Regions from separate parts of the Streptomyces decoyicus genome, predicted to be linked through region 2. Evidence: riboswitches for the same ligand, from Rfam matches in the RefSeq annotation. Region 2 holds a riboswitch; the other holds the start of a gene.
What was found. Region 2 has a riboswitch for glycine ahead of gcvT (glycine cleavage system aminomethyltransferase GcvT). Riboswitches for the same ligand answer to the same signal wherever they lie in the genome.
Positions count from the first base shown of each region.

Region 1 (11,881 bases), 4.8 Mb from region 2:
GCATATGCGCGATACACCGAAAGGCGGTGCCGGCTCTGCCGGCGCCGCCTCCTCGGACGGCAGGCCGGTGAGCATCGGCACGGTGCTCACCCTGCTGCGCGAGGAGTTCCCCGAGGTCACGATCTCCAAGATTCGCTTCCTGGAGGCCGAGGGACTGGTCGAGCCGAAGCGCACGCCTTCCGGATACCGCAAGTTCACACCGGCGGACGTGGAGCGGCTGGCCGGCGTCCTGCGGATGCAGCGGGACCACTATCTGCCGCTGAAGGTCATCCGGGAGCATCTGGACGCCCTGGAGCGCGGAGAGCAGGTGCCGCTGCCGGCCCCGACCACTCCCTCGCGGGATCTGGTCGAGGGCGTACACGAACCTGGTGAGGAGCGCCCCACGGCTGCCCGGATCGGCCGGGCAGAGCTGCTGGCCGCCGCGGAGGTGGACGAGGCGGCGCTCGCCGACTGGGAGTCCTACGGACTCATCGTCCCTCATGCGGAGGGCGGATACGACATCGAGGCCGTCACGGTGGCCAAGCTTGTTGCGGACCTGGGCCGTTTCGGTCTCGAACCGCGGCATCTGCGTGCCGTGAAGGCGGCCGCCGAGCGCGAGGCGGGCCTGGTCGAGCAGGTCGTTGCACCCCTTCGGCGGCACCGTAACCCGCAGACCAGGGCCCATGCCGAAGCCACCGCCAGAGAGCTGGCGACGCTGTCCGTACGGCTGCATGCGGCACTGGTGCAGAGCGCTTTGCGGGTCCGGCTGTAGTGAGCAAACGAGTGCCCGACTACCCAAACCGGCCGGGCACGTCCTAGGGTTGCTGTGTGAACGAGCTCGACGTCGTGGGTGTCCGGGTGGAAATGCCTTCCAGCCAACCGATCGTGCTCCTGCGGGAGGTGGGAGGCGACCGATACTTGCCCATTTGGATCGGGCCAGGGGAGGCCACCGCCATCGCCTTTGCCCAGCAGGGCATGGTCCCTGCCAGGCCGCTGACGCACGACCTTTTCAAGGACGTGCTCGAAGCGGTGGGCCAGGAGCTGACGCAGGTCCGCATCACGGATCTGCGCGAGGGGGTTTTCTATGCCGAACTCGTCTTCGCGAGCGGGGTCGAGGTCAGCGCGCGTCCGTCCGACGCGATAGCGCTGGCTCTGCGCACCGGAACGCCGATCTTCGGTACCGACGGTGTGCTGGACGACGCGGGGATCGCCATCCCGGACGAGCAGGAGGACGAGGTGGAGAAGTTCCGCGAGTTCCTCGACCAGATCTCGCCCGAGGACTTCGGGACCAACAGCCAGTAATACCGGCCAGGCGAACCACCTGTTTTTGGCCAAACAACTAGCCCTTCCCCGTGCGAGGTCACGAGAAACCACTCGTAGGGTGATTATCACTCGGCGTGGCGAGCGCGGCGATCGTTGACGCACCCCGAGTGACTGCATACCGTCGATATGGCAGGTCCCGTCCGGGACGTGGAGGACGGAGGGCGGCGTGGCAATCACCGGCGACGGTATGGCGGCGGAAGGGGCGTTGCCGCTCCACTCGGGCGCAGCAGCGAATCCTGCCCCGGCACCGGCCGCGGCGGTGTCGGGGGACTGCGAGGCGCAGAACATCGGCTATCGCGGCCCGACCGCCTGTGCGGCAGCGGGCATCACCTATCGGCAGCTCGACTACTGGGCGCGTACGGGCCTGGTGGAGCCGAGCATCCGGCCGGCGTACGGCTCGGGCACCCAGCGGCTCTACAGCTTCCGGGACGTCGTGGTCCTGAAGATCGTCAAGCGGCTGCTGGACACCGGGGTGTCGCTTCAGAACATCCGCACGGCCGTCCAGCATCTGCGCTCGCGCGGGCTGGCGGATCTGACGCGGATGACGCTGATGAGCGACGGCGCGACGGTCTACGAGTGCACCTCGCCCGACCAGGTCGTGGATCTGCTCCAGGGCGGTCAGGGCGTCTTCGGGATCGCCGTGGGCGGGTCTGGCGGGACGTGGAGAGCGCGCTGTCACAGCTCCACGGAGAGCGTGTGGACACCGGCGAGACCCTGGTCGGGAAGAACCCGCAGGACGAGCTGGCGCGGCGGCGCAACCGCGCGGGCTGAGTCCCTGACGGCGCTACCGGCCCGGCATCGGGCCGATTGTCAGTGGCATGGGGCAGCATCGGACATGTGAGACCTGCCCCGACGATCCTGCATCTCGACATGGATGCGTTCTTCGCGGCCGCCGAGCAGGCGGCCAAGCCGAGCCTGCGCGGCAAACCCGTGGTGGTCGGCGGGATCGGGCCGCGCGGAGTGGTCTCCACGGCGTCGTACGAGGCCCGGGTGTTCGGTATCCGCTCCGCGATGCCCACGGCCCAGGCGCGCCGGCTGTGCCCCAACGCCGCCTATCTCACCCCTCGCTTCACGTTGTACCGCCAGGTGAGTGAGGCGGTGATGGAGCTGCTGCACGCGCTGTCGCCGCTCGTGGAGCCGCTGAGCCTGGACGAGGCGTTCGTCGACCTGGAAGCGGGCGGGGTGCCGCCCGAGACGGCCGCCGTGCGGGGCGTGGGGGAGCAGCTGCGCCGCGACATCCGCTCCGCCACGGGCCTGACCGGCTCGGTGGGGCTGGCCGGCGCGAAGCTGCTGGCGAAGATCGCGTCCGAGGCGGCCAAGCCGGACGGCCTGGTGGTGATCGAGCCCGGTACCGAACGGGAGCTGCTGGGCCCGATGACGGTGCGGACGCTGCCCGGGGTGGGGCCCGCGACGGCCGAGACGCTGCGCCGGGCCGGGATCCACACCGTCGCCGAGACCGCGGAGGCCGGTGAGGCCGAGCTGGTGCGGCTGCTGGGCAAGGCGCACGGCGCGGGGCTGTATGCGATGGCGCTGGGCCGGGACGACCGGCCCGTGGTGGCCGAGCGGGATGCGAAGTCCATCTCGGTCGAGGACACCTTCGAGGTCGATCTGACCGACCGGACCCGGGTGCGCAGTGAGGTGCTGCGGCTGGCCGACCGCTGCGTCCAGCGGCTGCGGGCCGCCGGGCGGTCGGGACGGACGGTGGTCATCAAGGTGCGCAACTACGACTTCTCGACGCTGACCCGCTCCGAGACGCTCCGGGGGCCCACCGACGACCCGGCGGTGATACGGGAGGCCGCGGCGCGGCTGCTGGAGATGGTGGACACCACCGGCGGGGTGCGGCTGCTGGGTGTGGGGGTCAGCGGACTGGCCGACTTCACGCAGGAGGACCTCTTCGCCCAGGTGGCGACGGAGCGGGAGGCGGAGGAGACCGCGAAGGCCGCGGCAGCCGCGGCGGAGGCGGCCGGCGGCGGGACGGAGCCGCACGAGGCCGAGGAGGAGCGGCCGCGGCGCTGGCATCCGGGACTGGACGTGGTGCACGACGAGTACGGGGCCGGGTGGGTGCAGGGCAGTGGGGTGGGGAGGGTGACCGTACGCTTCGAAACGCCATGGTCCGCACCGGGAAGGGTGCGGACCTTTGCTGTCGAGGATCCGGCGCTGCGGCCGGGGGAGCCCCTGCCGCTGGTGCGCGGGGGGCCGGCGGACGGTCAGTCGTCCGAGCCGGCGATCCTGCCGAAGTCCTTGTCGCCGGAGCCGGGGGAGGACACCGGGTCGGAGGTCGGGGAAGAGATATCCAGTCGGTAGTGGTGATAGAGCTGAAGTTCCTGCTCAGGCGAGAGGTGACGGCCGACACCGAAGTCCGGCGCATCCTTGATCAACTTGCGGTCATAAGGAATGTGCAGGCCCTCACCGACCATCTTGCTGGGTTCCAGGGGGACGAACGCGTCCCGGCTGAAGAGTCCGGTACGCACGGCCGCCCACTCCGGTTCCCCCGTCGCGTCGTCGAGATATACCTCGTCGATCGTGCCTATTTTGGTGCCGTTACGGTCGAACGCTTTGCGGCCGATCAGGCTCCGGGGATCGATATCGGTTTGCACGGCCCCTCCAATTGGTCGCAACTGCCCTCTGACAACTACCAAACGGCACATTTCATGCCCTGGCCACTCGAAGGAGCCTTCGAGAGCGGCGCTGGTAGGCTGGCCAATGGCCGCAGACCCCGTGCGGGAGAGTCCTGTGTCGTTCGCGACCTGGGCGCCGAAGGAGCAAATCCTCCCCGGAATCTCTCAGGCACACGTACCGCATGGGTGAGGTCACTCTGGAAAGCAGGGCGGGCGACGGAAGGCACAGTGCCGGGGCCCCTCCTCACCGACGGTGAAAGCCGGGCCGCCTCGTGCGGGCCGGTGAAACTCTCAGGTTGAGATGACAGAGGGGGAGGCCGTCCGGGCACCCGCGTCGCGGTGCCCCTCGTAGGTCGCGCCGACCAGGAGGCCCCCGCAGATGACCACCAATCGCATCTCCTTGACCGAGCTGGAACGCGGCACCCCGTTCGAGCACCGTCACATCGGTCCCGACCACGAGGCGCAGGCGAAGATGCTCGCGCACGTCGGGTTCGGTTCGCTGGACGAGCTCACCGCCACCGCCGTCCCCGACGTGATCAAGAGCGCGGAGGCGCTCGGCCTGCCGCAGGCCCGTACCGAGGCCGAGGTCCTTCAGGAGCTGCACGGCCTCGCGGACCGTAACCAGGTGCTGGCGTCCATGATCGGACTCGGCTACTACGGCACGTTCACGCCGCCCGTGATCCTGCGCAACGTCATGGAGAACCCGGCCTGGTACACGGCCTACACCCCCTACCAGCCGGAGATCTCGCAGGGCCGCCTCGAGGCGCTGCTGAACTTCCAGACGATGGTCGCCGACCTGACCGGACTGCCCACCTCCGGCGCCTCGCTGCTGGACGAGGGCACCGCGGCCGCCGAGGCGATGGCGCTCTCCCGCCGGGTCGGCAAGGTCAAGCAGGGCGTCTTCCTGATCGACGCCGACTGTCTGCCGCAGACCATCGCCGTGATCCAGACCCGCGCGGAGCCCACCGGCGTCGAGGTCGTGGTCGCGGATCTGTCCGACGGCATTCCGGCCGAGATCGCCGAGCGGGGTGTCTTCGGTGTGCTGCTCCAGTACCCGGGCGCCTCCGGTGCGGTGAGTGACCCCCGCCCCGTCATCGAGCAGGCCCACGAGCTGGGCGCGATCGTCACCGTCGCCGCCGATCTGCTGGCCCTGACGCTGCTGACCTCGCCCGGTGAGCTCGGCGCGGACATCGCCGTCGGCACCACCCAGCGCTTCGGCGTCCCGATGGGCTTCGGCGGACCGCACGCCGGCTTCATGGCCGTACGCGACCAGTTCGCCCGCAGCCTCCCCGGACGTCTGGTGGGCGTCTCCGTCGACGCCGACGGCAGCAAGGCCTACCGCCTCGCGCTCCAGACCCGTGAGCAGCACATCCGCCGGGAGAAGGCCACCAGCAACATCTGCACGGCGCAGGTGCTGCTCGCCGTCATGGCCGGCATGTACGCGGTCTACCACGGGCCCGAGGGCCTGCGGACGATCGCCCGGCGCACCCACCGCTACGCCGCGGTCCTCGCCGAGGGCCTGCGGGCCGGCGGGGTGGAGATCGTCCACGACGCGTACTTCGACACGCTGACCGCGCGGGTGCCCGGCCGGGCCGCCGAGGTCGTCGCGGCCGCCCGCGAGGCCGGTGTCAACCTCCGGCAGGTCGACGCCGACCTGGTCGGCATCGCCTGCGACGAGACCACCGGGCGCGCGCAGCTGGCCGGCGTCTGGGGTGCCTTCGGTCTGCACGGCGACGTCGAGCAGCTGGACGCGGCCGCCGCGGAGACGCTGCCGCAGGCCCTGCTGCGCAGCGACGACTACCTCGCCCACCCGGTCTTCCACCAGTACCGCTCCGAGACCGCGATGCTGCGCTACCTGCGCACCCTCGCCGACAAGGACTACGCGCTGGACCGCGGCATGATCCCGCTCGGTTCCTGCACGATGAAGCTGAACGCGACCACCGAGATGGAGCCGGTCACCTGGCCCGCCTTCGGCCAGCTGCACCCGTTCGCGCCGGCCGCCCAGGCTCAGGGCTACCTCACGCTCATCCAGGAGCTGGAGGAGCGGCTGGCCACGGTCACCGGCTACGACAAGGTCTCCATCCAGCCGAACGCCGGATCGCAGGGCGAGCTGGCCGGTCTGCTGGCGGTGCGCGCCTACCACCGCGCCAACGGCGACGAGCAGCGCACCGTCTGTCTGATCCCGTCCTCCGCGCACGGCACCAACGCCGCCAGCGCGGTGATGGCCGGGATGAAGGTCGTCGTCGTCAAGACCGGCGAGGACGGCGAGGTCGACACCGACGATCTGCACGCCAAGATCGAGAAGCACCGTGACGAACTCGCGGTCCTGATGGTCACCTACCCCTCCACGCACGGAGTGTTCGAGGAGCACATCACCCAGATCTGCGCGGCGGTGCACGACGCCGGCGGTCAGGTCTACGTCGACGGCGCCAACCTCAACGCGCTGGTCGGCCTCGCCGAGCCCGGCAAGTTCGGCGGCGATGTCTCGCACCTCAACCTGCACAAGACGTTCTGCATCCCGCACGGCGGCGGTGGCCCGGGTGTCGGTCCGGTCGGCGTGCGCGCCCACCTGGCGCCGTACCTGCCCAACCACCCGCTCCAGCCCGCTGCGGGCCCCGAGACGGGTGTGGGACCGATCTCCGCGGCGCCCTGGGGCTCGGCCGGCATCCTGCCGATCTCCTGGGCGTACGTCCGCCTGATGGGCGGCGAGGGCCTCAAGCGCGCCACCCAGGTCGCGGTGCTGAGCGCCAACTACATCGCCAAGCGCCTGGAGCCGCACTACCCGGTGCTCTACACCGGCCCCGGCGGTCTGGTCGCGCACGAGTGCATCATCGACGTCCGGCCGCTGACCAAGGCGACCGGTGTGAGCATCGACGATGTGGCCAAGCGGCTCATCGACTACGGCTTCCACGCGCCGACGATGTCCTTCCCGGTGGCCGGCACGCTGATGATCGAGCCGACCGAGAGCGAGGACCTGGGCGAGCTGGACCGGTTCTGCGACGCGATGATCGCCATCCGCGCGGAGATCGAGAAGGTCGGCTCGGGGGAGTGGGACAAGGACGACAACCCGCTGCGCAACGCCCCGCACACCGCGGGCGCGCTCGGTGGCGACTGGTCGCACCCGTACACCCGCGAGGAGGCGGTCTTCCCGGCCGGCGTCGAGGCCTCGGAGAAGTACTGGCCGCCGGTCCGCCGCATCGACGGTGCCTTCGGCGACCGTAACCTCGTGTGCTCCTGCCCGCCGCTGGACGAGTACGACAACTGAGTCACCGCACCTGACTCACGGCAACATCAAGGGCCCTCGGCAGATCTGCCGGGGGCCCTGTCGTTCGTGCCGCGCGCTCGCGGGTCAGGCGGCGGCGGTGGCCCGTGCTCGGTGCGGGGCGATGACCTGCCCGTTGGGCAGCAGCTCACCGGTGTCCTCGAAGAGCAGGACGCCGTTGCAGAGCAGGCTCCAGCCCTGTTCCGGGTGGTGCGCCACAAGGTGTGCGGCCTCCCGGTCGCTGGAGTCGGCTGACGGGCATGGCGGTTGGTGCTGGCACATGGAAGTTGTCTTTCGCTGCGGAGTGGTGAACGTCGTCGTGCGGCTCGATGAGGTGTTCATGGCCGCTCCCCCGTTTCCTTCGGTCGATCCCAGTGTTGCCCCACGGACGGGATTCCGCAGGGATTTCGCAGCAGCGGTACTCACTCGATAGGGACGCGTCACCCATGCGGGCGGTTGCTCCCAATTGCACTCCTTCCCAGGAGGGTTGGGAGTGGTATCCGCGGGCTAGGCCGCCCGGGTGAGCGCGACAGAGCGCCCCGCGGCCGGAAGGGGCCGCGGGGCATGCTCGTGCGGGGTCGCGGGCGCCGGTGTCCGTGCGGGAAACGGTCCGGCGCGTCGGCTCAGGCGGGTTCGGCGAGGAGCGGGGTGGTGGGGGTGAGGCGCAGCGTCAGCCGGGGAAGCAGGTCGGCGATGCGCTGCGGACGGTGCGAGGCGATCCCCGGCGGGGCGGGCGCGAGCGGTATCAGCAGGTCAGCGGGCGTGGGCAGGCCTTCGGCACCGTCGGAGGCGATGTCGTGATGCAGCCACAGGGTGAGCATGTAAAGCTCGGGGACGGACAGCAGGCGCGGCTGGTAGGGCGTGCCGAGCGCTTCGGCCTGGGCCAGCGCCTGCTCGGTCGCGGCGACGTACGGGCCGCCGCAGAAGCGTGAGAACGTCCAGCCGTCCGCCGTGAGCATCGCCTCGGCGGTGGCCACGGCACGTTCCCCGCCGCGGACCAGGAAGCGCCAGCCGGCCAGACGGGTGTGCGGCATGCCGCCGGCCCGGCTGACGTCGTCCCAGACGTGGACGGGCAGCGGGTGGTCGGGGCTGAGCGGACCCTGATGGGCGCGCAGTGCGGCGACCGGGGCCTCGCGGACCGCGGTGGGCGAGCCGAGGGCGGCGAGAACGCTGCGCAGGGCAGGCGCGGGGGCAGGGGGAAGGTGCAGCGGCATGGTGGGTCGCCTCTCACTTCGGAGACACGGTGGAGCGTGGCAGGGTGCAAACGACGCTGTCTGCGTGCGGGTCAGAGCGTGGCCGGCCGGGGCTGCGGCCCGGCGAGGTCAGTCGCTGTGCCCCCGTGCCGGCGAGAACCCCGGGACGCTGGGCGCCAAGTCTCTGCCTCGTAAGCGGAGTTTATACGACGTATGTTCTGAAAGTGTTTCGGCTACCGGCCTTGTGGATTTCGGGCAAGGTGAAATCCAGACCGTTGTGCGAGGTGATTTCCGCCGCTTTGTGCAACGGTTTTACGGCACCACCTCGTATTGCCTCGGCAGCGCGGTAGGCCGGATCTCGTCAGTGATTCTCACCAAGGAAATGCGGTCTGCTGTCGCCAGTGAGATATGCCTTCGGGATGTGCCGGTGGCTGGCCCACTTCGAGCCTACCGGTACCGGCATGCCCCCGCGGCGTTATCGATCAGATTGCCGGGGCATCATCGACCGTAGCGTGAGCCCCGGTGGAGTCGGGGAAGGCCCCAAGCGGCCCGTGTCCGCGGGCCGTTCACTCGAGGAGGGACCCGTCGATGGGGGAGAAGGTCGCCGCGGACGGGATCGACCTGGCGGACCGGGAGCGTTATCGAAGAAAGCTTCACGAGTGTCTCGAGGGTTTGCAGAGGCTCCTGAAGGAGGAGAGGTTCGACCGGCCCAAGAACCTCATGGGCCTGGAGATCGAACTCAATCTGGCCGGCGCCGACGGGCTGCCCCGCATGATGAACTCCCAAGTTCTCGAGCGCATCGCCAGCTGTGATTTCCAGACCGAACTCGCCCGGTGCAATCTGGAGGTCAACATCCTTCCGCACCGATTGAGCGGCCGCGTCCTGGACCAGCTTGCCGAGGAACTCCGTACGGGACTCGCCTACGCCGAAAGGAAGGCACGGGAGGTCGCCGCCCGGATCGTGATGATCGGCATTCTGCCCACCCTGCACGCCACCGATCTCACCGCTGCCAGCCTCTCCGAGAACGACCGCTATGTGCTGCTCAACGACCAGATGCGGGCGGCCCGCGGCGAGGACTTCGCACTCGACATCCGGGGCGTGGAACACCTGGTCTCCCGCTCGCCCTCGATCGCACCGGAAGCCGCCTGTACCTCGGTCCAGCTGCACCTCCAGGTGACGCCGGGCCGTTTCGCCGCCGTCTGGAACGCGGCCCAGGCCATCGCCGCGGTGCAGGTGGCGGTCGGCGCCAACTCGCCCTTCCTCTTCGGCCGTGAGCTGTGGCGCGAGTCCCGGCCGCCGGTCTTCCAGCAGGCCACGGACACCCGCGTGCCCGAACTCCAGGCCCAGGGAGTGCGCCCCCGCACCTGGTTCGGCGAGCGCTGGGTCGACTCCGCATACGACCTGTTCGAGGAGAATCTGCGCTACTTCCCCCCGCTGCTGCCGGTGTGCGGACCGCAGGAGCCGCTGCGGGTCCTCGACGAGGGCGGGGCGCCCGACCTGGCCGAACTGGTGCTGCACAACGGCACGATCTACCGGTGGAACCGACCCGTCTACGCGGTCGCCGACGGTGTCGCGCACCTCAGGGTCGAGAACCGGGTGCTGCCGGCCGGCCCCACCGTCGCCGACGTCATCGCCAACACCGCCTTCTACTACGGACTGGTGCGGGCACTGGCCGAGGAGCCGCGCCCCATCTGGTCGCGTCTCCCGTTCGCCGCCGCGGCCGGCAACTTCGACACCGCCTGCCGGTACGGCATCGACGCCACCTTGGACTGGCCCCGCCCCGGACGGGCCGGCGGACTCGCCCGGATCCCGGCCGTACGGCTGGTACGCCAGGAACTGCTGCCGCTGGCGGCCCGCGGGCTGGACGCCTGGGGGGTGGAACCGGCCGATCGCGACCATTACCTCGGCATCATCGAGGAGCGCTGCCGGCGCCGGGTCAACGGCGCGTCCTGGCAGGCCGCGGCCTGCCACCACGCCCGGCGCCAGGGACTGGACCGGGAGGCCGCGCTCGCCGCGATGACCCGGCGCTACAGCGAGCTGATGCACACCGGGGAGCCGGTGCACACCTGGCCGGTCGCCTGGCCGGTCGCCGGGCGGGCCGCCGTACCGGAGCCCTGGGAGGCGGCGGCCGAGGGGGCGTAGGGCGTGTCTCAGCGGGACGGAAGAGTGCCCGGCGCGTGTCGGCGCGGCGGGCCGGGGCCCGTGAGCCACCGTCCGGGGCTCAGCGCGGCTTCTTGCCGCCCGCCGCCATGATGGCCTTGAGGATCACCTGGTGGATCTGCGACGGGTCGCTGACCTGGTGCGCCGATCCGCCGGTCGGCGCCGTGATGCGCTCCAGGGCCGCTGTGTCGGCCGCCGGGCCGATGGCGAGGGCGATCAGCGGCACCGGCCGCTGGGGGTCGGAGAGCTTCTTCAGCTTCTCGGCCAGGGCATCGAGGCCGAGGCTGCCGGCGTCGTCGTCGGCGCCGTCGGTGACGATGACCAGTGCGTTGAACTTCCCGCTCGCATACGTCGCGCAGGCTTCCTGGTACGCGGCGAGCGTGGTGTCGTAGAGGCCGGTGGCGCCGCGGAGTACCGGGGCCAGTGAGCTGAAGGCGGCGGTGAGCGTGTCGCGGTGGGTGCCGCCGGCGGGGTCCCGGTCGCCGAGGCGGCTGGTGGGGGACAGCTCCGCATAGTCCTTGGCGCCGTCCAGGAAGGTGGCGAACTTCCACAGCCCGATCTCGTCCTCGGGCGTGAAGGTGGCCAGCGCCTGGAGCAGTGAATTCTTGGTGAGGTCCATACGGGTCCGGCCGCCGCCGCCCGGGACCGGGGTGCCCATCGACGGCGAGGCGTCCACGACCGTGGTGAGCCGGGTGTTCTGCACCGTGACCGTCCACATGCCCATCAGCGCCTGGAGTTCCTCGACCGTCGGCGGGTCGGCGGGATCGGCGGAGTACGGCTGCGGATCGCGCCCGCCGGCCGCGGCGGTCACTTTCGGGTCCGCCTCGCCGTTGCCGGCCCGGAAGCCGTGCCGGCGCAGCGTGCGCTGTCCTCCGTTCTCGCCCAGCAGTGTCATGAAGCGGTTGGCGGCGCGGGTCTGCTCGGGGCTCAGCTCCGTGTCGTCGACCAGCGTGAACGGGAAGTCGAGCCGGGCCGTGCCGTCCTGCGGGTAGAACAGGTCCAGATCGGGGCCGCCGCCCGCCTTCGTGTTGTGGGTGTAGGCGGCCTGCTCCGAGAGCAGCAGCGCCTGGTTGCGGCGCGGATTGGCCTGCTCCGTTGAGGAGTTGTCGTGCGGCAGGGTGGTCAGTACCCGTCCGTCGCCGTCCGTGACCCGCTGGTAGAGGAGCTTTGCCGTCGCGGCGGTGCGGGTGTCGGCTTCGTCGCTGTCCTTGGCGTCCTTGGCGTTGGCGGCGCTGATACGGGCCAGCGCGAGCATCCCGGTGGCGCTGCGGGCCGGGTCGGCGAGGCCCAGGCGCAGTTCGTCGCCGGAGGTCGCGGTCCGGGTCAGCTTCGTCCAGGTGTAGGTC
Region 1 covers NZ_CP082301.1:995,187-1,007,067, reverse strand. Annotated here, with positions in the region: gene ftsR (transcriptional regulator FtsR) at 5-751, shown strand; gene K7C20_RS04270 (bifunctional nuclease family protein) at 808-1,281, shown strand; partial or broken gene K7C20_RS04265 (MerR family transcriptional regulator) at 1,469-2,073, shown strand; gene K7C20_RS04260 (DNA polymerase IV) at 2,140-3,606, shown strand; gene K7C20_RS04255 (PRC-barrel domain-containing protein) at 3,510-3,899, opposite strand; glycine riboswitch at 4,014-4,111, shown strand; gene gcvP (aminomethyl-transferring glycine dehydrogenase) at 4,300-7,185, shown strand; gene K7C20_RS04245 (DUF5999 family protein) at 7,270-7,464, opposite strand; gene K7C20_RS04240 (hypothetical protein) at 7,806-8,396, opposite strand; gene K7C20_RS04235 (glutamate-cysteine ligase family protein) at 8,964-10,517, shown strand; gene K7C20_RS04230 (substrate-binding and VWA domain-containing protein) at 10,597-11,881, opposite strand, start outside.
Region 1: it holds a riboswitch for glycine, as region 2 does, so the genes downstream of both, gcvP (aminomethyl-transferring glycine dehydrogenase) here and gcvT (glycine cleavage system aminomethyltransferase GcvT) in region 2, are expected to answer to the same signal.

Region 2 (11,881 bases):
GGTGGCCTCGGCGGTGACGCCGTAGACGTCGACGTTGCCGGTCGGCAGGGTCGGGTCCGTGGCGACATAGATGGGTGTGCCGCCGGGTGTGGTACCCGTACGGACATCGAACTTGCCGATGGTGGCGGTGGCCAGATACGTCGCCATCGGGCGGCGCTCGCGCCAGTGGGCGTACGAGCGGCCGTGCGCCTCCCCGGAGTTGACCAGCCGGCCGTTGGAGACACCGGTCAGGCCCTTGGGGGCGTCGATGCGGATGTCGTAGGTGGCCTTGTCACCGGGGTGGTCGCTGGAGGGGAACCACGTCGAGGCGGCGTTCGGCTCGCAGGCGACGAAGACACCGTCCTTGGTCTTCATCCAGCCGTAGTCGGAGCCGAAGACTATCGGGCCGCTCAGCGGCTTGGGGACGCCGTGGTAGGTGACGGTGACGGTGAACTTTCTGCCGCGTCGCAACGGGAAGTCGGGCCGTACGGAGATCTCGTCGCCGGATCTGGCGAAGTGCGCCCGCCGGCCGTTCACCCGGACCGAGTCGACCGTCAGCTTCTGGAGGTCGAGGTCGAAGGCGGAGAGATTCTGGGTGGCCCTGGCCGCGAGCGTGGTGCGGCCGTCGAGGCGGCCGCTGCCGGGGTGATAGCTGACGCCGAGGTCGTAGTGCAGGGCGTCGAAGCCGCCGTTGCCCAGCTCGGGGAAGTACGGGTCACCGATGCCCGGGGCGCCGGGGGAGGCACCGGGCGCGGCGGCGATCGTGGCGGCCGAGGCCACCGCGGTGGCCAGCGCGAGCCAGCGGGAGGTGCGACGTGCGGAACGGGAGAGTGCCATGAGCCATCCCTTCGGACACGGATGAAGTTCGTCTCAAGATCGAACAACCGTGCTGACTCTGCACTCTCCCGCCGCTTTTCACCCAGGACTTTGCCAAGTCCCAAGTGTTACTTGCCGGTTGCCGCCGCACCGGCCGCCGGATCCGCGCCTTCCGCGTTCTCCGGGTGGTGGCAGGCCACCTGGTGTCCGGTCCGCAGCGCGACCAGCGGCGGCTCGGTGGTGGCGCACACCTCGGTCGCCTTCCAGCAGCGGGTACGGAACCGGCAGCCGGAGGGCGGGTTGATCGGCGAGGGCACATCGCCCTTGAGCAGGATCCGGTCGCGCTGGGTGCGCCGCTTGGGGTCGGGCACCGGCACGGCGGACAGCAGCGCCTTGGTGTACGGGTGCATCGGCGACTCGTAGAGCGCCTTGCGGTCGCTCAACTCCACGATCTTGCCGAGGTACATCACCGCGATCCGGTCCGACACGTGCCGGATGACGGACAGGTCGTGGGCGATGATGACGTACGTCAGGCCCAGCTCCTCCTGGAGGTCGTCCATGAGGTTGACGACCTGGGCCTGGATCGACACGTCCAGCGCGGAGACCGGCTCGTCGGCGACCACCAGCTTGGGCTTGAGCGCCAGCGCACGGGCGATGCCGATGCGCTGCCGCTGGCCGCCGGAGAACTCGTGCGGATAGCGGTTGTAGTGCTCCGGGCTCAGGCCCACCAGCTCCAGCAGCCGCTGCACCTCCTTCTTCACCCCGCCCTCGGGCTCGACGCCCTGGAGGCGGAAGGGGGTGGAGACGATGCCGCCGATGGTGTGCCGCGGGTTCAGCGAACCGTACGGGTCCTGGAAGATCATCTGGACGTCCCGGCGCATCGGCCGCAGCCTGCCCGAGGACAGATGGGTGATGTCCTGGCCCTGGAACTCGATGGAGCCGCCGGTCGGCTCGTCGAGGCGGGTGATCAGCCGGCCCATCGTCGACTTGCCGCAGCCGGACTCGCCGACGACGCCGAGCGTCTCCCCGGGCCGTACGTCGAAGTCGATGCCGTCGACCGCCTGCACCGCCCCGACCTGCCGCTTGAGCAGGCCCTTGGTGATCGGGAAGTGCCGGACCAGACCGCGGACCTTCAGCAGCGGCTCGGCGTCGGAGGAGGACTCCGCGGAACGGTCCGCCGGGGCGGCCGTCTTCTGGAGCGGAATCTTCTTGTTCTGGTCGTCAGTCGTCTCGGTCACAGCTTCGGCGCAATCTCTTCGGTCCAGATACGCTCCCGCTCCTCCTGCGACATATGGCAGGCGGAGAAGTGCCCGCCGCCGGCCTGGCGCAGTTCGGGACGGACCGTACGGGTGAGGTTGTCCTTGGGCACATCCGCGTACGGGCAACGGGGGTTGAAGGCGCAGCCGGACGGGACGTTGATCAGGCTGGGCGGGGATCCCTTGACGGGGATCAGCCGGTCCGTCTGGTCACGGTCGATACGCGGCATGGAGCCGAGCAGACCCCAGGTGTAGGGGTGCTGGGGCTCGTAGAAGACCTTGTCGGCCGGGCCGCGCTCGATGCACCGCCCGCCGTACATCACCAGCAGGTCGTCGGCGAGCTCGGCGACCACACCGAGGTCGTGGGTGATGATGATGACCGCCGAGCCGAACTCCTTCTGGAGATCGCGGATCAGGTCCAGGATCTGCGCCTGGACGGTGACGTCCAGTGCGGTGGTCGGCTCGTCCGCGATCAGCAGCTCCGGGTTGTTGACCAGCGCCATCGCGATCATGGCGCGCTGGCGCATACCGCCGGAGAACTGGTGCGGATGGTCGTCCACCCGCTTGTCGGGCTGCGGGATGCCGACCCGGTCGAGCATCTCGACCGCCCGCTTGCGCGCGGTCTTCTTGTCCACGTCGTTGTGGACGCGGTAGGCCTCCACGATCTGGGCGCCGACCGAGTAGAAGGGGTGCAGGGCGGACAGCGGATCCTGGAAGATCATCGCCATCTCGCGGCCGCGCAGCCGGCGCACCTCGTCCGGTTCGGCGGAGACCAGCTCCTTGCCGTCCAGCCAGATCTCGCCGGACATGTTCACCTTGCTGCGCTGCTGGCGCGAGGCACGGTGCAGGCCCATCACGGCGAGCGAGGTCACGGACTTGCCGGAGCCGGACTCGCCGACGATGCCGAGCGTCTTGCCCTTCTCCAGGGTGAAGTTCAGCCCGTCGACGGACTTCACGAGCCCGTCGTCGGTGTTGAAGTGCACCTTCAGGTCCCGCACTTCGAGGAAGGCGGAAGAGGGCCGGGAGCCGGCCGCGGTGGGCGCGCCCACGACGGCCTCGGTCTTGTCCTCGGAGGAGTCGGTCACGAGAGCCTCACCCGCGGGTCGACGGCGGCGTACAGCACATCCACCACCAGATTGCATATGACGATGAAGAACGCGGCGAGCAGGGTGACGCCGAGGATGTTCGGGAGGTCGTTGGCGTTGATCGCCTCGACGGCGAAGGCACCGACTCCCTTGAGTGAGAAGACCTGTTCGGTGATCAGCGCGCCGCCGAGCAGCAGGCCCAGGTCCATGCCGAAGACGGTGATGATCGGGGTGAGCGCGGCCCGCAGACCGTGCCGTACGACCACCTTGCGCTCGCGCAGGCCCTTGGCGCGGGCCGTACGGATGTAGTCCTCGCTCAGCGTCTCCAGCATGCCCGCTCTGGTGAGCCGGGCGTAGAGCGCGGAGTAGAGGAAGGCCAGGGTGACCCAGGGCAGGACCAGGGTCCGCGCCCAGCCGAACGGGTCGTCGGTCAGATAGATGTAGTCGCTGCGCTCGAAGATCGGCCACTGGTAGGTGAACAGCGCCAGTGCCAGGGCCCCCGTGAAGAACATCGGGAGGGAGACGCCGGCCAGGGCGACGCCCATGGCCATCCGGTCGAAGAGCGAGCCGGGGCGCAGCGCGGAGAGCACGCCGGTGGCGACACCGGAGACGACCCACAGCACGGCCGCGCCGGCGGCCAGGGAGAGGGTCACCGGAAGCCGGGACTGGATCTCCGGCCAGACCTCGATATGGGTTTTGAAGGAGTAACCGAAGCACGGCACATGGCACTTGGCGACTTCGGGACCGAATTTGTAGTCGACGCCGACGAAAATGCCCTTGAGGAAGTCCCAGTACTGCTCGTACACGGGCTTGTCCAGGCCGAGATTCTTCTTGACCGCGGCGATGTCCGCGGCCGTGGGGGCCTTTCCGATGTACTGCTGGGCAAGCTGGTCGGTGCTCTGCCCGGCCAGCTTCGGCAGCAGGAAGAAGATGCCGAAAGTGACCGCGCTGACGATCAGCAGCAGGATCACTGCGCTGATCAACCTGCGGATGATGTACGAGAACACGGGGATGCGGCGTCGGCGCCGCGAGCCGGTTCACCGGCCCGCGGACACCAATGCCTTCACCTGCCTTCCAGGGCTGCTACTTCTTGACGCCGATGTTGAGGTAGTCGTACTGACCGCTGAAGGCCGAGGTGGACACCAGGTTGGTGGCCTTGGGCGAGCGGTACATCAGGACCTTGAAGTAGGTGAGCGGGACCAGCGCCGCCTGCTCCATCGTCTTCTTGTCGATCTCGGCGTATGCCTTCTCGCGGGCCGCCTTGTCGGTGTTGGCGATGGCGCTTTCGAGCAGCTTGTTGATCTCCGGGTCGTCCAGCTCCGACAGGTTGGTGTTACCGGACTGGCTGATCGCCTTGCCGTTCAGGATCTGCTGGAGGTAGCCGTAGCCGGTCGGGAAGTCCGAGCCCCACTGCATCATGATCATGCCGACGTTGTTCTTCTTGTTGAACTTCGGCACACCGGCGTAGTCCGAGAAGTACTTGCTGGTCGGGTAGGACTGGATCTTGGCGGTGACGCCGATCTTCTTCAGCGAGTCGATGACCGTGGTGGCCGCGTCGACCTCGTCCTGGCGGTCGTTGCGGGCCAGGATCGTGGTCGTGGTCTTGCCCGCGCCGCACTTGGCCCAGTGCTTCTTGGCCTCGGTCAGGTCCAGCTTGTCGCCGTCGTACTTCTGCGGGTACAGGTCGTACTTCTGGTAGCCGTCGATGTCGGTCGGCAGGACCGTGGAGGCCAGCTCACCGCGTATCGGGCCGCCGAGCGAGGTCTGTACGGCCTTCTTGTCGATGGCGTACTCGACGGCCTTACGGCACTCGATGTTGTCGAACGGCTTCACCTTGGTGTTCAGCGCCGTGTAGACGAGGCGCTGGCCGAGAGTGTTGTCGGTGTTGCCCTTCGCCTTGGAGTCCGTCAGGAGCTGGGCCTGCGTCTGCCCGTCGACACCGCGGCCGGCCAGGTCCACCAGGGTGTTGCCGGACTGGAGGTCCTTGTCGATGGTCGACTGGGCGACCTTCAGGTTCAGGACGATCTTGTCCGGCAGCTGCTTGCGCAGCGGGTCGGTCTTCGCGGACCACTGCGGGTTGCGGACCAGGGTGAGCTTCTTGCCCTCCTGGTAGCTCTCGAACTTGTAGGAACCGGTGGACAGCACGGACTTGGTGTAGTCCGCGCCCTTGTCCTTGGCCTGCGGGACCGGGGCGGTCTGCGGGGCACTCACCAGGTAGTCGAACTCGGCGAACGGCTTCTTGAGGTGGAAGACGATCGTCTGCTCGTCCGGGGTCTCGATGGACTTCAGACCGGCCTTGCTCTTGTCCTTGTAGGGACCCTTGTAGCCGCCGTCGTTGTCCTTGAGGAACTGCTGGAAGTAGTTCGGGCCCAGCGAGAGGGTGTCACGCGCGAAGTTGCTGCGCTCGACGGCGTACTTGACGTCCTGCGAGGTGACCGTGGAACCGTCGTCGTACTTGACGCCCTTGCGGAGCTTGTACGTCCAGGTCTTGCCACCGTCGCTGGGCTTGCCCATCGACTCGGCGAGGTCCGGTACCAGCTCGTTGCCCTTGGTGCCGGGGCCCGGCTTGAAGGTGGTGAGCGGGCGGGCGTAGAGCCGGCTGAAGTTGTAGATGAAGGCGTAGTACGTGTTGCCCGGGTCGAACGACTCGGGGGCGTCGCTGATCGCGTAGGTGAGCGTGCCGCCCTTCTCGTCCGAGGCGTTGACGATGCCCTTGGTGGCGGCGTTCGCCTCGCCCGAGCCCTCCGAGGAGCCCTTGCCCCCGCTACAGCCGGCCAGCAAAAGGCCCGCACTGGTGATGGCCGCGACAGCCGCGACCGGAACTGACCTTCGCATGATGGTCGGTGTCCCCTTCGTTCGTCGAGAAACGCAGAAACCAGAAACACAAGCAACGCAAGTAACGCAGTAACTCTGTAACGCGGTAACGCAGTTGGGACGTCTGGGAGAGCGCCGGGAGCGCCGTCAGCGGCTGCGCGGGTCCAGCGCGTCCCTCAGTCCGTCACCGAGCAGGTTGAACGCGAGCACGGTGACGAAGATCGCGAGGCCAGGAACGATCATGTACTGGGGGTCGACCTCGTAGTACTTGACCGCCTGGTTGAGCATGCCGCCCCAGGACGCCTGGGGCGGCTGGATGCCGACGCCCAGGAAGCTCAGCGCGGCCTCGAAGAGGATGTTGGAGGGGATCAGCAGCGTCGAGTAGACGATGATCGGCCCCACCAGGTTGGGCAGCAGCTCCCGGAAGAGGATGAAGGGCCCGCGCGCACCCATGCCGCGGGCGGCGTCCACGAATTCCCGCTCGCGCAGCGACAGCGTCTGCGCACGCACGATCCGGCCCATGTAGGGCCAGTTGAAGAAGCCGATCACGAAGATCAGCACCGAGATGTGCAGCGGCAGGCCCTCCAGGCCGAAGGCGCCGCCCTGGAGCGATGCGGAGATCGCGATGGCGAAGAGCAGCAGCGGGAAGGCCAGGAAGACATCCATCATCCGGCTGATGAGGGAGTCCACCCGCCCGCGGTAGAAGCCGGCGACCACACCGAGGACGGTGCCGATGGCGACCGACAGCAGGGTCGCGCCGAACGCGACGATCAGCGACACCCAGGAGCCCTCCAGGATCCGGGCGAGCAGATCACGGCCGAACTTCGGGTCCACACCCAGGGGATGGTCGCCGCTCATGCCGCCCATGTCGCCCTTGGGGAGCGTGGTGTTGGGATCGATCAGCGACTGGTTGGGACTGTTCGGGTCCAGCCCCAGCAGGGACTGGATCGGACGGGAGAGCGCGGCGACGACGATGAGCAGGATGACAACGATGGCACCGGCCACCGCAACCTTGTCCCGCCGGAAGCGCAACCATGCGATCTGACCGAGCGAACGCCCCTCGATCTGCTTTCCTTCGACGCCCTTCAGCACCGCTTCCGGCTGCGCCTCAGCAGCCGCCCCGGTGGTCTCGATCGGTGCGGTCACAGTGCCTTTGACCCCTCTCGGCCGACGGTGGCCGGCCCCTGCCCGCCGCGGATAGCGGCCTGGTTCACATCACTGGTGCAAGTCGGTGCAAGTGGTGCAAGTGCTGCGGACATCGCGGAAGTTCGCACTATGGAGATCAGAGGCTCGCGCGACGCCGTACGGGATGACGCTCGTACAAAGGGCCGAGGCCCTGTTGTTTCCGGAGTCTTCATCCCTTTCGCGATCAGTCACCAGTCCTGACGGGGAAAGGATGCGCAACTGTGATGTGCTCCACGGCATTCCGTTATACGGACAACAGTTCGGGCTGAGCGGGGCGATCACCAGCGGGAGGGGGCCTCAACCGCCGGGCATACAGGGTGAATTCACCACAGGCCCGACGCCCGGCCGGCACGGTCGGACGTCGGAGACAGGCTGTCAGTAAGCGCGCGGGTAGCCGTAGCCGTACGACGGCGCGGGGGCCGGCTGGCCCGGCGCCTGGACGTAGCCGTCACGGTCAAAGAAGGGGCGCGCGGAGGCCCGCATCCACATGCCGACCGGGTCGTACTCGTCGTTCATCGCGACGGTGGAGACGGGCAGACCGTCCGGAACCGCGCCGATCGACTGCTGGATCATCAACCGTACCGAATCCACCGCTTGTTGGCCGGTGTCGTACAGATCCAGACCGATCGCCAGATACGGGGCACCGAGCGCGGGCTGCACCCAGGCCCGGCGCAGCGACCGCACGGCGGGCGTCCGATGGGCGTTCTGGGCCAGCAGCGCATAGAACTGCGGGATGTCGATGACCGGTTCGGAGATCCGCAGCGGACCGGCGGGCAGCCGGTCCAGACCACCGGCGATACGGCGCAGATCCAGCCAGGGGATGCCGACACCGCCGCCGGGGGCATGCGGATTCAGCCACAGGCCCCAGCGGTCGGGGAAGAGCGAGGCGGCGATCTCCGGGCCGGTGACGACTTCGTGGTCACGGTTCCAGCCGGAGGCGGCGAGCTCGGGCGCCGAGGTCACACACGGCGCATAGCCGAGGCCCTCGACCTCCATGTTTCCGTACTGCGCATCGGGCATTCCGGCCCGGCCGTGCCAGAGCAGCATCCAGACCTGGCTCGCGGCGAGCGCGTGCAGCAGTGCCTCGTAGGCGTCGTAACGGCCGGGCGCGACCTGCTGGAGCAGCTGCTCCAGCTGTCCGGCCGCCGCCGGCCCTTGATGCGCACCCGCGCTCACGTGGTCCGTCCCTTCTGTCAGCAGGGCACGTGTGGGTGCGCCCGCCCGTCATCCAACCAGCTTACGAGTGGTCCCGAGAGTAGAAGGGCCGCACACGCTCCAGCATCCAGTCGGCGACCGGGTCACCCTGGGCGAGGTCGAGCATGACGAGCTGTACGGGCCAGGGCAGCGGTACTGCGCCGAGCGCACGTCCGAGGGCTGACAGTACCGCCTCGCGGGCAGTGCCGTCGTGCAGTGCGGTGACCTCCGCCCCGATCTGCACTCCGACGAACAGTGCGGGCGTGTCGCCCTCGACGCTTGCCAGGGCACGCCGGGCAGTCAGGACAATTCCGGCGCCGGAGAACTCCAGTCCGGCGGCGGCCAGGAAATCCACCGGTTCGTCCTGCCAGTCCGGCTCGAAGAGCCGCACCCGGCCGCCGCTCGGCAGGCCGGCCGGCTCATGGCGCCCCTCCCGGCACAGTTCGGCCACCGCGGGCGGCGGCAGCGGAACGCCTATCGCGCCGTCGGGGTTGACCGCGATGCCGATGTGCGGCGGCAGCCCGCGGGCGAACTCCCGGGCCGGGGCGACGGTGAAGGACAGGTGCGAGCCGACCACCCGCAGGAACTCCTGCTCGGAGCTGTAGACCGGGACATAGGCCGCACCGCCGAGTTCGACCGTGGGCAGATCGAGGCCGCGGGCGCCGGGGCCCGCGCTCTCCGGCCCGCCGCCGTTGGGCAGCGGCACCCACACCCGGCTGCGGCCCAGTACCTCGACGATCCGGCCACCGGCCTCCGGGTGCCCGACCGACGCGGCCAGCACCTCTTCGAGCTCGTTCGCCGGCCACGCCAGCTGCGGTATCCCCTGCTCCGGAAATGTCATGCGTATCCACCCGTTCCAAACCGCGCCATCTGGCCAAAGACCCTAGACGAGAAGGCGGGAGGGGGAACCCGGGGGGCGGGGTGCGGGTCCGCTCAGTCGAAGCTGACCGTGTCCAGGGCGCTCGCCGCCCGCCGGTCGAGCAGTACCGCCGAGCTGAACCCCTTCGGCAGCCGGCCCGACTCCGCCGCGCCGACCAGCCGGCCCACCGCCCCGCGGTGCCGCGCGAAGGCGTACCCCGACACCCCGCGGCCCCGGGACTCCTGGCCGGACAGCGCCACCTCGGGCGCCACATCGAGCAGCACCAGACGCAGCCCGCGGCCGCCGCGCGCCGCGGACCGCGCGATCCAGCGGCGCACCCACGCCAGGGTGCCGCAGTCGTGCACCACCACGCTCTCGCCGGAGCGCAGCGCACGGTGCAGCGTCAGATAGTGGGCGGCCCGGACCAGCGGGCGGTAGAGGGCGTACGGCAGCCGGCGCAGTCTGCCCCGTGCCCAGCGCTCCCGGACGTCCTGCGAATCGATGCGGTGCACCGCGGCGCCGTGCGCGTCCAGCGGCGGCACGACACGGTGCATGAGGGTGCTCTTGCCGCTGCCCGGCAGCCCGGAGACCACCACCAGGTCACCGGCCGGAAACCGCAGCTCGGCGGCGCCCCGCGCCCGTCCCCCGCCCCGGAGGTCCACGATCTCGGCACCGCGCCCCGGCCGGACCACGGGCCGCGGCGGCCGCCCGGTCCGGGCCGCGACGGGCGGCGCCGCCGGCACGACGTCCGGGGGCGCGACCCCGGAAGTGGCCCCCCATGCCGCTTCGCTGTGCACCGTGATCGTCCTCCCCGTCCGGTTCTGCTCCGGTTCGAGTCCGTCCCCTACCCGCAGAGTGTCAAGAAAAGGTAATGCCCATCAAGGAGATTGTCCGATCTGCCCATGTCACGGGCCGGGCGGCGGCCGGGACTCCTGTATCCGGCGATCCCGTGCAATGATGTGGCCGCCACGTGCACCAGCGCAGCTACTCGTGCACGGCCAACTCCATACCGGCCGCTTGAACCCGCGCGGGAGAGTCCCCGGCCGCCATGGCGGGGCGCCGAAGGAGCAAGTCCTCCCTTGAATCTCTCAGGCCCCTATACCGCGCGGGCGAGGCAGATCTGAAAAGCGAGCCACTGCCCGGCCTACGGGGCGGCTCCACCCAAGGTGCAAACCGGGTCCGTTCGCGCGATCCCGGTGAACCTCTCAGGTTCCGATGACAGATGGGGAGAACGTCTTGTCACCCATGCCTGGGAGCCCAGAACCATGACAGATGCCCCCCGCCGTACCGCCCTGGACGCCACCCATCGCGCGCTCGGTGCCACCATGACCGACTTCGCCGGCTGGGACATGCCGCTCCGCTACAGCAGCGAGCGTGACGAACATGTCGCCGTCCGCACCCGCGCCGGCCTCTTCGACCTCTCCCACATGGGCGAGATCACCGTCACCGGCCCGCAGGCGGCCGACCTCCTCGACTACGCCCTGGTCGGCAACATCGGCGGCGTCAAGACCGGCCGCGCCCGCTACACCATGATCTGCGAGGCCGAGGGCGGCATCCTCGACGACCTGATCGTCTACCGCCTGGCCGACCAGGAGTACATGGTCGTCGCCAACGCCTCCAACGCCCAGGTGGTGCTGGACGCGCTCACCGCGCGCGCGGGCGGCTTCGACGCCGCGATCCGCGACGACCGCGACGCCTACGCACTGCTCGCGGTGCAGGGCCCGGAGTCCCCCGCGATCCTCAAGGCGCTCACCGACGCCGATCTGGACGGGCTCAAGTACTACGCGGGACTGCCCGGCACGGTCGCCGGTGTCGAGGCACTGATCGCCCGTACCGGATACACCGGTGAGGACGGCTTCGAGCTGTTCGTCCGGCCGGCCGACGCGGTCGCCCTCTGGGAGGCGCTCACCGAGGCGGGCAAGGACGCCGGTCTGGTGCCCTGCGGTCTGTCCTGCCGCGACACGCTGCGTCTGGAGGCCGGTATGCCGCTGTACGGGCATGAGCTGACCACCGCGACGACACCGTTCGACGCGGGCCTGGGCCGGGTCGTGAAGTTCGAGAAGACCTCCAACGGCGGTGACTTCGTGGGCCGCGACGCGCTGGCGGCGGCCGCCGGGCGCGCCGAGACCCAGCCGCCTCGCAAGCTGGTCGGCCTGGTCGCCGGGGGCCGCCGGGTCCCGCGTGCCGGGTACCCCGTCGTCACGGCCGACGGCACGGTCATCGGTGAGGTCACGTCCGGGGCGCCGTCCCCGACGCTCGGCAAGCCGATCGCCATCGCCTATGTCGACGCCGCCTACGCCACACCGGGTACCGAGGGTGTCTGTGTGGACATCCGTGGAAGCCATGAGCCGTACGAGGTCACCGCTCTGCCGTTCTACAAGCGGCAGAAGTAACGGTCCATCCGCGGCGGACCCGGGCAGCGGTGCGCCCGCGCGTCTCACTGTGCAAGACCCTCCCCCTGGCCGTGCCAGGGGCGACCCCCTTCACGATCACACCCTCGCGTACAGGAGAATCGAGCCATGAGCAACCCCCAGCAGCTGCGCTACAGCAAGGAGCACGAGTGGCTGTCGGGCGCCGAGGAAGGCGTCTCGACGGTCGGCATCACCGAGCACGCGGCCAACGCGCTCGGCGACGTCGTCTACGTGCAGCTCCCCGAGGTCGGTGCCACGGTCGCGGCGGGCGAGACCTGCGGC
Region 2 covers NZ_CP082301.1:5,836,691-5,848,571, reverse strand. Annotated here, with positions in the region: gene K7C20_RS25885 (M1 family metallopeptidase) at 1-816, opposite strand, end outside; gene K7C20_RS25880 (ABC transporter ATP-binding protein) at 924-2,033, opposite strand; gene K7C20_RS25875 (ABC transporter ATP-binding protein) at 2,030-3,136, opposite strand; gene K7C20_RS25870 (ABC transporter permease) at 3,133-4,143, opposite strand; gene K7C20_RS25865 (ABC transporter substrate-binding protein) at 4,220-5,971, opposite strand; gene K7C20_RS25860 (ABC transporter permease) at 6,098-7,096, opposite strand; gene K7C20_RS25855 (enhanced serine sensitivity protein SseB C-terminal domain-containing protein) at 7,511-8,311, opposite strand; gene K7C20_RS25850 (enhanced serine sensitivity protein SseB) at 8,373-9,170, opposite strand; gene K7C20_RS25845 (AAA family ATPase) at 9,263-9,985, opposite strand; glycine riboswitch at 10,207-10,302, shown strand; glycine riboswitch at 10,303-10,420, shown strand; gene gcvT (glycine cleavage system aminomethyltransferase GcvT) at 10,454-11,581, shown strand; gene gcvH (glycine cleavage system protein GcvH) at 11,708-11,881, shown strand, end outside.